Regions from separate parts of the Pseudomonas baltica genome, predicted to be linked through region 1. Evidence: predicted binding sites of a transcription regulator. Region 1 holds the regulator's gene; the other holds the start of a gene.
What was found. The regulator sigma-54, encoded in region 1, starts transcription at its own class of promoters, with help from an activator protein. The targets are predictions, from matches to a motif close to ANTGGCATNNANNTTGCTNT.
Positions count from the first base shown of each region.

Region 2: the regulator sigma-54 is predicted to act here: its motif matches at 2,094-2,113, upstream of REH34_RS07375 (circularly permuted type 2 ATP-grasp protein).

Region 1 is NZ_CP134771.1:2,512,289-2,517,831, reverse strand. Features, by position in the region: gene REH34_RS11135 (superoxide dismutase) at 1-389, shown strand, start outside; gene REH34_RS11130 (ZIP family metal transporter) at 425-1,318, shown strand; gene REH34_RS11125 (HPr family phosphocarrier protein) at 1,357-1,629, opposite strand; gene rapZ (RNase adapter RapZ) at 1,646-2,503, opposite strand; gene ptsN (PTS IIA-like nitrogen regulatory protein PtsN) at 2,506-2,970, opposite strand; gene hpf (ribosome hibernation-promoting factor, HPF/YfiA family) at 2,982-3,293, opposite strand; gene REH34_RS11105 (RNA polymerase factor sigma-54) at 3,371-4,864, opposite strand; gene lptB (LPS export ABC transporter ATP-binding protein) at 5,047-5,543, opposite strand, start outside.
Region 2 is NZ_CP134771.1:1,684,042-1,689,584, forward strand. Features, by position in the region: gene REH34_RS07370 (alpha-E domain-containing protein) at 1-639, opposite strand, end outside; gene REH34_RS07375 (circularly permuted type 2 ATP-grasp protein) at 652-2,061, opposite strand; gene REH34_RS07380 (ribonuclease E inhibitor RraB) at 2,428-2,769, opposite strand; gene REH34_RS07385 (hypothetical protein) at 2,967-3,203, opposite strand; gene REH34_RS07390 (LTA synthase family protein) at 3,390-5,477, opposite strand.

The sequences.
Region 1 (5,543 bases):
GTGGCGGCCACGCTAATCACTCGTTGTTCTGGACCGTCATGGCGCCTGATGCCGGTGGTACACCGACGGGGCCGGTGGCCAAGGCCATCGACGAGCAGCTGGGTGGTTTCGACGCCTTCAAGGACGCATTCACCAAGGCCGCCGTGTCGCGCTTCGGTAGCGGTTGGGCGTGGCTGAGCGTCACCCCGGAGAAAAAACTGGTGGTCGAAAGCAGCGGCAACCAGGACAGCCCGCTGATGCACGGCAATACGCCGATCCTCGGTTTGGACGTCTGGGAACACGCCTATTACCTGAAGTATCAGAACCGCCGCCCGGAATACATCTCGGCGTTTTACAGCGTGATCAACTGGGCCGAAGTCGAGCGCCGTTACCAGGCTGCCGTGGCCTGATCATCGCCTTTGTATGACTCTGCCCAAGGCCTTTTATGCGTTCTGATAGTCTGTCGATCAGCGGTGGGCGTATGTCTCGCCTGACTTTGGGTGCCCTGCTGTTGTTGATCGGCATGGCGGCGCTGGTGGGCACGGCATTGGCCTGGGTCGACCTTGATCCACCGATGATGCGGGCCCTCGAAGGCGGAGCGATCTGTGCCTTGGGTACGGCGCTGGGCGCTGTTCCGGTATTGGTGATTCGCAGTATGCCCGTGGCGATCGCCGATTGCCTGTTGGGTTTCGGCGCCGGTGTCATGCTGGCTGCAACGGCGTTCTCGCTGGTCATGCCCGGTATCGATGCAGCGCAAAGCATCGGTCTTGGGCGTTGGGGGGCGGGAGGCTTGATCAGCTTCGGCATCATGTTCGGGGCGTTTTGCCTGTTCTTGCTGGACCGCAAAGTGTCAGCTCCTGGGCCAGAGTTACTGGTGGGTGACCCAGCCCACCCGCACATCCCTGCGCGTATCTGGGTTTTCGTGATCGCCATCGTCGCTCACAATATTCCTGAAGGGATGGCCGTTGGTGTATCGGCGGGCGGTGCCATGCCGGACGCCAACAGCCTGGCCATGGGCATTGCACTGCAGGATGTGCCGGAAGGCTTGGTCATTGCGCTGGTGCTGGCCGGGGCGGGGATGTCGCGGTTCAAGGCGTTTCTGATTGGCGCCGCGTCCGGGCTGGTGGAGCCAGTGGCGGCGGTGCTCTGTGCCTGGTTGGTGCGTTTGGGGGAGGTTCTGCTGCCGCTCGGGCTTGCCTTCGCTGCGGGGGCCATGTTGTTGGTGGTGACCCAGGAAATCATCCCCGAATCCCGGGCCAACGGCCACCATCGACTGGCCAGCGCAGGCCTGTGCGTAGGGTTCTGCCTGATGATGCTGATGGATACCGCTTTGGGTTAGCGGGGAAGGGCGCAAATCAATCCTGTGTGGGCACGGTATTATTCGCCTTCGTCGAACTTGTCGTTTATCAGTTTCACCAATCCATCCAGAGCGTCCTGCTCCTGCTCACCCTCGGTGCTCAGGTGGATCTGTGTGCCTTTGCCGGCTGCCAGCATCATCACGGCCATGATGCTTTTACCATCGACCATGGTCTCAGGGGTGCGGCCGACACGGACCTGACAGGGAAAACGGCCGGCGACGCCGACGAACTTGGCGGCCGCGCGGGCATGCAAGCCAAGCTTGTTGATAATGGTGATTTCAAGAGCGGGCATCGCGGGGTGGGTCCTTTCAGCTGAGGTCGCGGTGGCGGACCTGGACATTCTTGAGGGCAGGTTGCAGCAGCTTGCCCAAGCGTTCGGTGAGATATACCGAACGATGGTGCCCGCCGGTGCAGCCGATGGCGATCGTCACGTAAGCACGGTTGCTGGCGGCAAAGCGCGGCAGCCATTTGAGCAGGTAGCCGGAGATGTCCTGGAACATCTCTTCGACATCCGGCTGAGCGGCCAGGTAGTCGGCCACCGGTTGATCCAGCCCCGATTGCTCGCGCAATTCGGGCTTCCAGTAGGGGTTGGGCAGGCAGCGCACGTCAAAGACCACGTCGGCGTCAACCGGCATTCCGCGTTTGAACCCGAAGGACTCGAACAGGAAAGCCGTGCCCGCTTCGGGTTTGTCCAGCAGCCGCAGTTTGATGATGTCGCGCAGCTGATAGAGGTTGAGGCTGGTGGTGTTGATCTTGAGGTCGGAGAGGTCTGCAATCGGCCCCAGCAGATCGCTTTCGACACGAATGGCTTCGGCGAGGGAGCGATTGGCGCTGCTCAGCGGGTGTCGCCGGCGAGTTTCGGAAAAGCGTTTGAGCAGTGTCTCTTCGTCGGCATCCAGATAAAGCACGTCGCACTGGATATGACGGCCGCGGACTTCATCGAGCAGCTCCGGGAAGCGGCTCAGATGGCTGGGCAGATTGCGGGCATCGATGGAGACGGCTACCAGTGGCTGGGCCAGTTCGGTATGGATCAGTGCGCGCTCCGCCAGCTCGGGCAGCAAGCCGGCCGGCAGATTATCGATGCAGTAGAAGCCGTTGTCTTCCAGTACATCCAGGGCTGTGCTCTTGCCGGAGCCGGAGCGACCGCTGACGATGATCAAACGCATGATTACTGACCGTTCTGGGCGTCCAACACGACTTGGTACAGGGCCTCGCTACTGCTGGCCTTGCGTAGGTTGTCACGAACTTCCTTTCGATCGAGCATGCTGGCGATCTGGCGGAGCAATTCGAGGTGTGCGTCGGTGGCAGCCTCGGGCACCAACAACACGAACAACAGATCCACCGGCTCGCCGTCGATTGCATCGAAATCTATGGCGTGTTGCAAATGGAGCAGGGCACTGATGGGCGCGTCACAACCCTTCAGGCGGCAATGGGGGATGGCGATACCGTTGCCAAAACCGGTCGAGCCGAGTTTTTCACGGGCAAGCAACGCTTCGTACACGGTCTGCTGAGGCAGCGCGGGCACCTGTTCAGCGATCAGATCGGCGATCTTTTCGATGGCGTTTTTTTTACTGCTCCCCAGCACGTTCACGAGGGAACGGCCAGGGGTCAGGATATTTTCAAGTCGGATCATGGGTTGGGGTATCAGCGAGCAGCAGCACCTTGAAGCTGGCTTAGCTGTTTTTCCTTATGCTTGAGCAATTGTCGGTCGAGCTTGTCGGTCAGCAGGTCGATGGCAGCGTACATGTCATCATGTTCGGCATTGGCAACGATATCCTTGGCGCCAGCGACGTGCAGGGTGGCTTCGATTTTCTGTTTCAGCTTCTCGACCTCCATGATCACCTGCACGTTGGTAATCTTGCCGACGTGCCGCTCAAGTTTGGCGAGTTTTTCGCCTACGTAGCTGCGCATGGGCTCGGTCACATCCAGTTGGTGTCCACTGATGTTGACTTGCATACCGCTTCTCCTTATTGCCAGTGCATAAAGAGACAGGCTGAAGGCCTGCCACTGGAACGCTGTGGCGCATCCAGGCGCTACATCAACCGCTTGCGTTCGCTGGAGGGAGCGATTCCCAAAGACTCGCGATACTTGGCGACGGTGCGACGTGCTACCTGGATGCCTTGTGCCTCCAGTAAACCAGCGATCTTGCTGTCGCTCAATGGCTTTTTCTGATTTTCCGCTGCGACCAGTTTCTTGATGATTGCCCGAATCGCCGTAGACGAGCATTCACCGCCTTCGGAGGTGCTGACATGGCTTGAAAAAAAGTATTTCAATTCATAGATGCCGCGGGGCGTGTGCATGTATTTCTGCGTGGTGACCCGTGAAATCGTCGATTCGTGCATGCCGACCGCTTCGGCGATATCGTGGAGGACCAGCGGCTTCATGGCCTCGTCGCCGTAGTCCAGGAAGCCGCGTTGGTGCTCGACGATCTGCGTGGCGACCTTCATCAGGGTCTCGTTGCGGCTCTGCAGGCTCTTGATGAACCAGCGGGCTTCCTGCAGCTGGTTACGCATGAAGGTATTGTCGGCGCTGGTATCGGCGCGGCGGACAAAGCCTGCGTACTGAGGGTTGACCCGCAGGCGCGGCACGCTTTCCTGGTTTAGCTCGACCAGCCAGCGCTCGTTGTCCTTGCGCACGATGACGTCAGGGACCACGTATTCGGGTTCGGAAGATTCGATCTGCGAGCCTGGGCGTGGGTTGAGGCTCTGGACCAGTTCGATGACCTGGCGCAGTTCGTCTTCCTTGAGCTTCATGCGGCGCATCAGCTGGCTGTAATCGCGGCTGCCGAGCATGTCGATGAAGTCAGTGACCAAGCGCTGCGCTTCCGCCAGCCAGCGAGTGCGCGGGGGCAACTGGCGCAATTGCAGTAGCAGGCATTCGCTGAGGTTGCGCGCGCCGATCCCGGACGGCTCGAATTGCTGGATGCGGTGGAGAACGGCTTCAACCTCGTCGAGCTCGATATCGAGCTCCGGGTCGAACGAGTCGCAGACTTCCTGCAAGGTCTCGTCCAGGTAGCCCTGGTTGTTGATGCAGTCGATCAGGGTCACGGCGATCAAACGATCGGTATCCGACATCGGCGCGAGGTTCAATTGCCAGAGCAAATGGCTCTGCAGGCTCTCGCCAGCCGAGGTACGGGTGGTGAAGTCCCACTCGTCATCGTCATTGCTGGGCAGGTTGCTGGCGCTGGTTTGGTAGATGTCTTCCCAGGCGGTATCGACCGGCAGCTCGTTGGGAATACGCTCTCCCCATTCGCCTTCTTCGAGGTTGTCGACGGTAGGGGCGCTGCTCTCGAACGTGGGCTCCTGGATGTCCGGCGTGGTTTTCTGCTCGATATTGTCCGCCAGCGGATCGCTGTTATCGAAGTCGTCACCTTCCTCCTGGCGTTCGAGCATAGGATTGGATTCCAGCGCTTCCTGGATTTCCTGTTGGAGATCCAGAGTCGATAGCTGGAGAAGGCGGATGGCCTGTTGCAACTGCGGTGTCATCGTCAGTTGCTGGCCCATTCTTAGGACGAGCGATGGTTTCATGGCTGGGGCTTAACACCTTATTCGCCGGCGCAGAGCGCCATCCACTACAAGGCGCCGAAGCGCCCGGCTTTATGTCGTAAGCAAATTATATGCCTGAAACCCGAGTGTTTGCCTAGAGCGTTTGTCCAATTTAAACCAAAAGGTTTGGAGGACCGCGGAAAACGCTCCGGGCGCGGGGACTTCTACAGGCGGAACTCGTGCCCGAGGTACACTTCCTTGACCAGCTCATTGGCCATGATAGCGGCTGCGTTGCCTTCGGCAATCAGTTGCCCATCGCTGACGATGTATGCGGTTTCGCAGATGTCCAGCGTCTCACGTACGTTGTGGTCGGTGATCAGAACGCCGATGCCCTTGGCCTTGAGGTGGTGGATGATCTGCTTGATGTCGCCGACCGAGATAGGGTCCACGCCCGCGAAGGGTTCGTCCAGCAGGATGAACTTGGGCGCCGTGGCCAGGGCCCGGGCAATCTCCACGCGGCGGCGTTCGCCGCCGGACAGACTCATGCCGAGGTTGTCACGGATGTGGGTAATGTGGAATTCCTGCAAGAGGCTTTCGAGTTCCTTGCGCCGGGCATCGCCGTCGAGCTCCTTGCGGGTCTCGAGGATGGCCATGATGTTGTCGGCGACCGAGAGCTTGCGAAAGATCGAAGCTTCCTGCGGCAGATAGCCGATACCGGACT
Region 2 (5,543 bases), 830 kb from region 1:
GAACGACGACAGAGACCGCAGCAGGGCACTCCATTGGTAGTACCCGCGGGCGGAACTGTCGCTGACGGCGTCGGCTTCATCACCGAGCATTTCGTATCTGGCATCGAGCAAACGCAAGGTGTTATCGGCGCGTTCGATAAAGGTGCCCAAGCGAATGAAGCGGAAGGCATCATTGCGCATCAGGGTGCCGTAGGTGGCACCGCGAAACAGGTGCGAACGCTCTTTCAACCACTCGCAGAAGCGACTCATGCCATAGCGGCTCAGGCCTTGCTCAGCGATTCCGCGAATTTCCAGCCACGTGGAGTTGATGTTCTCCCACATGTCGGCGGTGATCCGCCCGCGCACGGCATGGGCACTGGCACGCGCCGCGCCCAGGCAGCTGTAGATGCTGGCGGGATTGGTGGCGTCGAGGGCAAAAAAGAACAACAGACGCTCGGCGTGCAGCTTGCCGTGACGCTCCAGGTAATCATCCAGCGTGCCGGTAATCAGCAACGGCATGGCCATCTCGTCGAGGCCTTCACGACCATCCTGCGGCATCAGCGACAGCGAATAGCTGACGTCGAGCATGCGTGCGAGGTTTTCGGCACGCTCCAGGTAACGCGACATCCAGTACAAATCCGAGGCGGTTCTACTTAGCATTGGCAGGCTTCCTTAATCTTCAACCACCCAGGTGTCCTTGGTTCCGCCGCCCTGGGAGGAGTTGACCACCAGGGAGCCTTCACGCAGCGCCACTCGGGTCAGGCCGCCAGGGACCACGCGGGTTTCACGACCGGACAGCACGAACGGGCGAAGATCGATGTGACGTGGAGCGATGCCGTTCTCGACAAAGGTCGGACAGGTCGACAGGGACAACGTCGGTTGAGCGATATAGGCGTGGGGCTTGGCCTTCAGGCGGGCACGGAAGGATTCGATCTCGGCAGCACTGGCCGCCGGGCCCACGAGCATGCCGTAGCCGCCCGATCCTTGAGTTTCCTTGACCACCAATTCCGGCAAGTGGGCCAGTACGTGAGACAGCTCGTCGGGCTTGCGGCACTGCCAGGTGGGCACGTTCTTGAGGATGGCTTCTTCGTCCAGATAGAAACGAATCATGTCGGTGACATACGGGTAGATGGATTTGTCGTCCGCTACCCCGGTACCGATGGCGTTGGCCAACACCACGTTGCCTGAGCGATAGGCCGACAGCAGGCCAGGCACGCCCAGCGCCGAATCCGGATTGAACGCCAGCGGATCGAGGAAAGCGTCGTCGAGCCGGCGGTAGATCACGTCCACCGGTTTGGGCCCGGAGGTCGTGCGCATGAATACCCGATCGTCACGCACGAACAGGTCCGCACCCTCTACCAGCTCGACACCCATCTCCCGCGCCAGGAACGCATGCTCGAAAAACGCGCTATTGAAGCGCCCAGGGGTCATCACCACCACGCTGGGATTATCCAGCTGGCTGGAGCTCTTGAGGGTATCGAGCAGCAAGTTGGGGTAATGATCGATGGGAGCGATGCGCTGCGCGGAGAACAGCTCGGGGAACAGGCGCATCATCATCTTGCGGTCTTCGAGCATGTAGCTGACGCCGCTCGGCGTGCGCAGGTTGTCTTCCAGCACGTAGTAAGTGCCGTCACCATCGCGAACCAGGTCGACCCCGGAGATATGCGAATAAATGTCACGGTGCAGGTTGAGGCCCTGCATCGCCAATTGGTACTGCTCGTTGGCCAGTACCTGTTCGGCCGGCACGACACCTGCCTTGATGATGCGCTGATCGTGGTACAGGTCGGCAAGGAACATGTTCAACGCCTTGACCCGCTGAATACAGCCTTTTTCCACCACTCGCCACTCGCTGGCAGGAATGCTGCGCGGGATGGTGTCGAAAGGAATCAGCCGTTCGGTACCCTGCTCGTCCCCGTATAGGGTGAAGGTGATACCGGCGCGATGGAACAGCAGGTCGGCTTCACGCCGCCGTTGGGCCAGAAGGTCGTCAGGCGTGTCGGCAAGCCAGCGTGCGAACTCGCGATAATGCGGGCGGACATTGCCGTCGGCATCGTACATCTCATCATAATTGGTGCGGCTCATGCCGTACTCCTTGTCACCCGGACACAAGAACCATCGCAAGGCCCGTGCCATCGGCATAAACGCTTGAAAATCAACCCTTTGGAGCCAAGCGCCAAATGCCTCGCACCAAAGCTGTGCGGCAAACGCTCCAATGGAATCGCCAACGCTTCATCACGATGCAGCCCATCGATTATGACCAGCTTAGCCGGTAGAGAATTCATTGGCATAAGGATGACTGTTTTACTGCGTGTGACCGGCAATCCTTGCAGGTGAACGCACTTAGCAGAACTGCCAGATGCGTCGCTGTATTTTTTGACGCCGAAGGCGTCGGGTGTTGCCAAAAGGGGCGAGTGTCGCCACCCGCCCCTTTTCGAGGACCTGCCTGAGTCAAGCGTGCTGCCGCTTGATTTCGTGCTTGACTCCCCAGCCTTCCACCTCGCCCCCCAGTGGCTCTATCAAGGTTTCGAGTTCTTGTTCGAACTCACCGATCCCACCATAAGTCGCGTACATCACCTTGCTCAGCTCCAATCCCCAGCCGCCGTCGTCACGCTCGCAGACCTGCGCGTTGAGCGACTCGCCCTGGAACTTGCCGGCAGCCACCCGCGCACGGTCTTCGTCGGGGAAGACCGCGTAGAACTCGATGGGATGGATACGGGCGAAATCGAAGCCGCCTTCCTTCATGCGGCGCAGTACGGAGATGCTGATGTCTTCTTGATAGGCTGTGCTCATGGATCGTCCTCCTCAGATTGATGGATAGACTTTCAGTGTTCCAGGACCTCCCTTCTTGATAAGCGGGTTGGACAGCGCAACGCAAACGGTCACCTGGGAACAGCATGTAGCGAACAGACAGACCGTAGCGAACAGGACATTCGCCAGGGCCTGAGTTGCAGAGTAACGCGAAGGGCAACGGTGTACCAGTGGGTCTTTCAGGCAGCCGCTGTGATGGAAATGATCTTCACCCCGCCATGTTCCTCGAGCGAACGTTCGGTGGGCTTGTCGACCCGCCCTTCGAAATCGTTGAGGTTGGCTTTGTCGATCACCGGGAACAATTGCGCACGAATCAGCACCGCAGCATCTTCCCTGCTGGGCTCCTGATCCTTGCTCACCGTAATGCTGGTGGGCATGCCGGTTTGATCGATGAAGTTGATCACCCACTCTTTCATTGGTATCTCCTCAGCTGATGGCACAAGAAGCTGTGTGATACGTGCTTGTGGAGCAGTAGACCGGATGGGGTTGGCAATCGTTCAGCGCGATTGCGATGCGCAAAACAACTGTGGGAGCGGGCACGGCCCGCGAAGCCTTTGAAAGCTTCACGGGCAGCGCCCGCTCCCACAAGGGGTTGCGCTGGATCAGTTGTCCTTGGCGGCCTTTTCGGCACCGGCACGGTTATCGATCAGCGCTTGGGTGGCGGTCTGGATAAAGGCATCCAGGCGCTGGCGCAGGTCGGCCTTGTCGGCGGCATCAGGGTCGCCATCCGGGATCGCCTCGGCGCTGAACTGACGGCCCAGCTGATAGTGATACAGCTTGGGCGGCATGTCCTTCTCGGCCGGCTCGATGAAGATGCGGTTGCCGGTGACCAGGGCCACTTCCAGCTCACCGCCCGAGGGCTTGATCATGCCGAAACCAGGATCGCCCGCCGGCAGGTTGAGCAAGTCGCGCCCCCAGCACTGGGTGCGGCTGGTCCCACCGAGACGGCCCATGATGGTCGGCACGATATCGACCTGAGTACCCACGGTGTGGTTGACCGCACCGAACTTCTGCTGGATGCCCGGGCCGATCAGCAGCAACGGTACGTTGAAGCGCCCCAGGTCCATTTCGGTGACCTGGTTGTTGTTGGCAAACCCGTGGTCACCGACGATGACGAACAGCGTCTGGTTGAAGTACGGCGACTTGCGGGCCTTTTCGAAGAACTGCCCCAGCGACCAGTCGGCGTAGCGCATGGCGGTCAGGTGCAAATCGAGGCTGCCCTGGCCGGTGACCGGCTCGACCGGCAGTTTTTTCGGCAAGGCGTACGGCACGTGGTTGGACAGGCTTTGCAGCAGCGCGTAGAACGGCCGCCCCTTGTCGCCCCGAGCTGCCAGCTCCTCGTTGCCGCGATCGAACATGTCCTGGTCGGACACGCCCCAGGTCGGGTCGGAGAACACCGGATTGACGAAGTCGTTGCGGCCGATGAAGGTGGTCATGCCCTGGTTGCCGAAGAAACCCGACTGGTTGTCCCAGGCGAAATCGCCGTTATAGACATACACGTCGTCGTACTTGCGCGCACTCAGCTGAGCCGGGAGGCCCGACAATTTGTGCGACCCCTCTGGCGTCTGCATCAGGTATTCGAAGCCCGGCAGGTTGGGGAAGCAGCCCATGGTGGCGAACATGCCCTGGTGGGTATGGGTGCCGTTGGAGAAGAAGTGGTCGAACAGCACGCCCTCCTTCGCCAGCTTGTCGAAGTTCGGCGTGATGTTGGTATCCGCCCCCAGCGCGCCCACCGAGTGACCGGCGAAGCTTTCCATGAGGATGACCACGACGTTCTTGATCGGCAGGGTGTTCTCGGCCGGCGGCGTGTTATCACGGCGCACCGGTGCCAGATCAGGCTCGACCAGGGTGTCGTTCGGCGTCAGCAGCATCTTGCGCACTACGTCCCGAGCTACATCAGGGGGCATGGTCGACTTCCAGATGTTGCTGCGCTGCTCGGAGAATTCGCTTTTGGCGGCTTCGATCAGGCTCAACGTGGAGTTGAGGCCCAACTGGTTGGCGAAGTTGGAATCGGTGGTGTAGGCATCACCCCAACGCAGCGGCGGACCTTGGCGCAGCGTGCCGCGGGCGGACAGCACCAGCACGGCCGCGCAGATCACCAGCACGCCCAGGCGCAGGAACCACTTGGCAGGTACGCGTGGGGTATGTGGCCGGGTCAAGCGATCGATACCCTTGAACACCAGGCTCAGCAGCCAGGTCACCAAGGCCCAGGCCAACAGGTAGCGGACCACCGGATAGCCGTACCAGATCATGCTCAGTACGGTTTTCGGGTCTTCCTTGACGTACTGGAACACCAGGCCGTTGAGACGTTGGTGAAATTCACGGTAGAAGTCCATGTCCATCAGCCCGAGGAACAGGGCAATGCTGGACGTGACCGTCAGCCACAGGCGCCAGATGCAACGCATTGCCATCAGCCGTTGGAACAGCAGGCCCAACGTTACCGGCACGAGGATGTAAGCGGTAAGGCGCAAGTCGAAGCGCACGCCATTGCCAAAAGCTTCGAGGAAGGTCGAAGCGGGCGTGGTGAGAATCATCTCGCGGTTGTAAGCGAGCAGCGCCAGACGCAGCAGGCTGAGCATGACCATGATGGCCAGGCCGCTGAGGAGCATATAGGCGATGTGTGACCTGACGGTGGGTTGCGGCAGCCGAGGCTTGGCTAGCGGTGGGCTGGAGGCGTCCGGGTTGGCCATAGCGTGTGATGATCCCTTGGATTTCGATTGGATGTGTAGGGCGCGGATTGTCGGCAACGGGCTGTC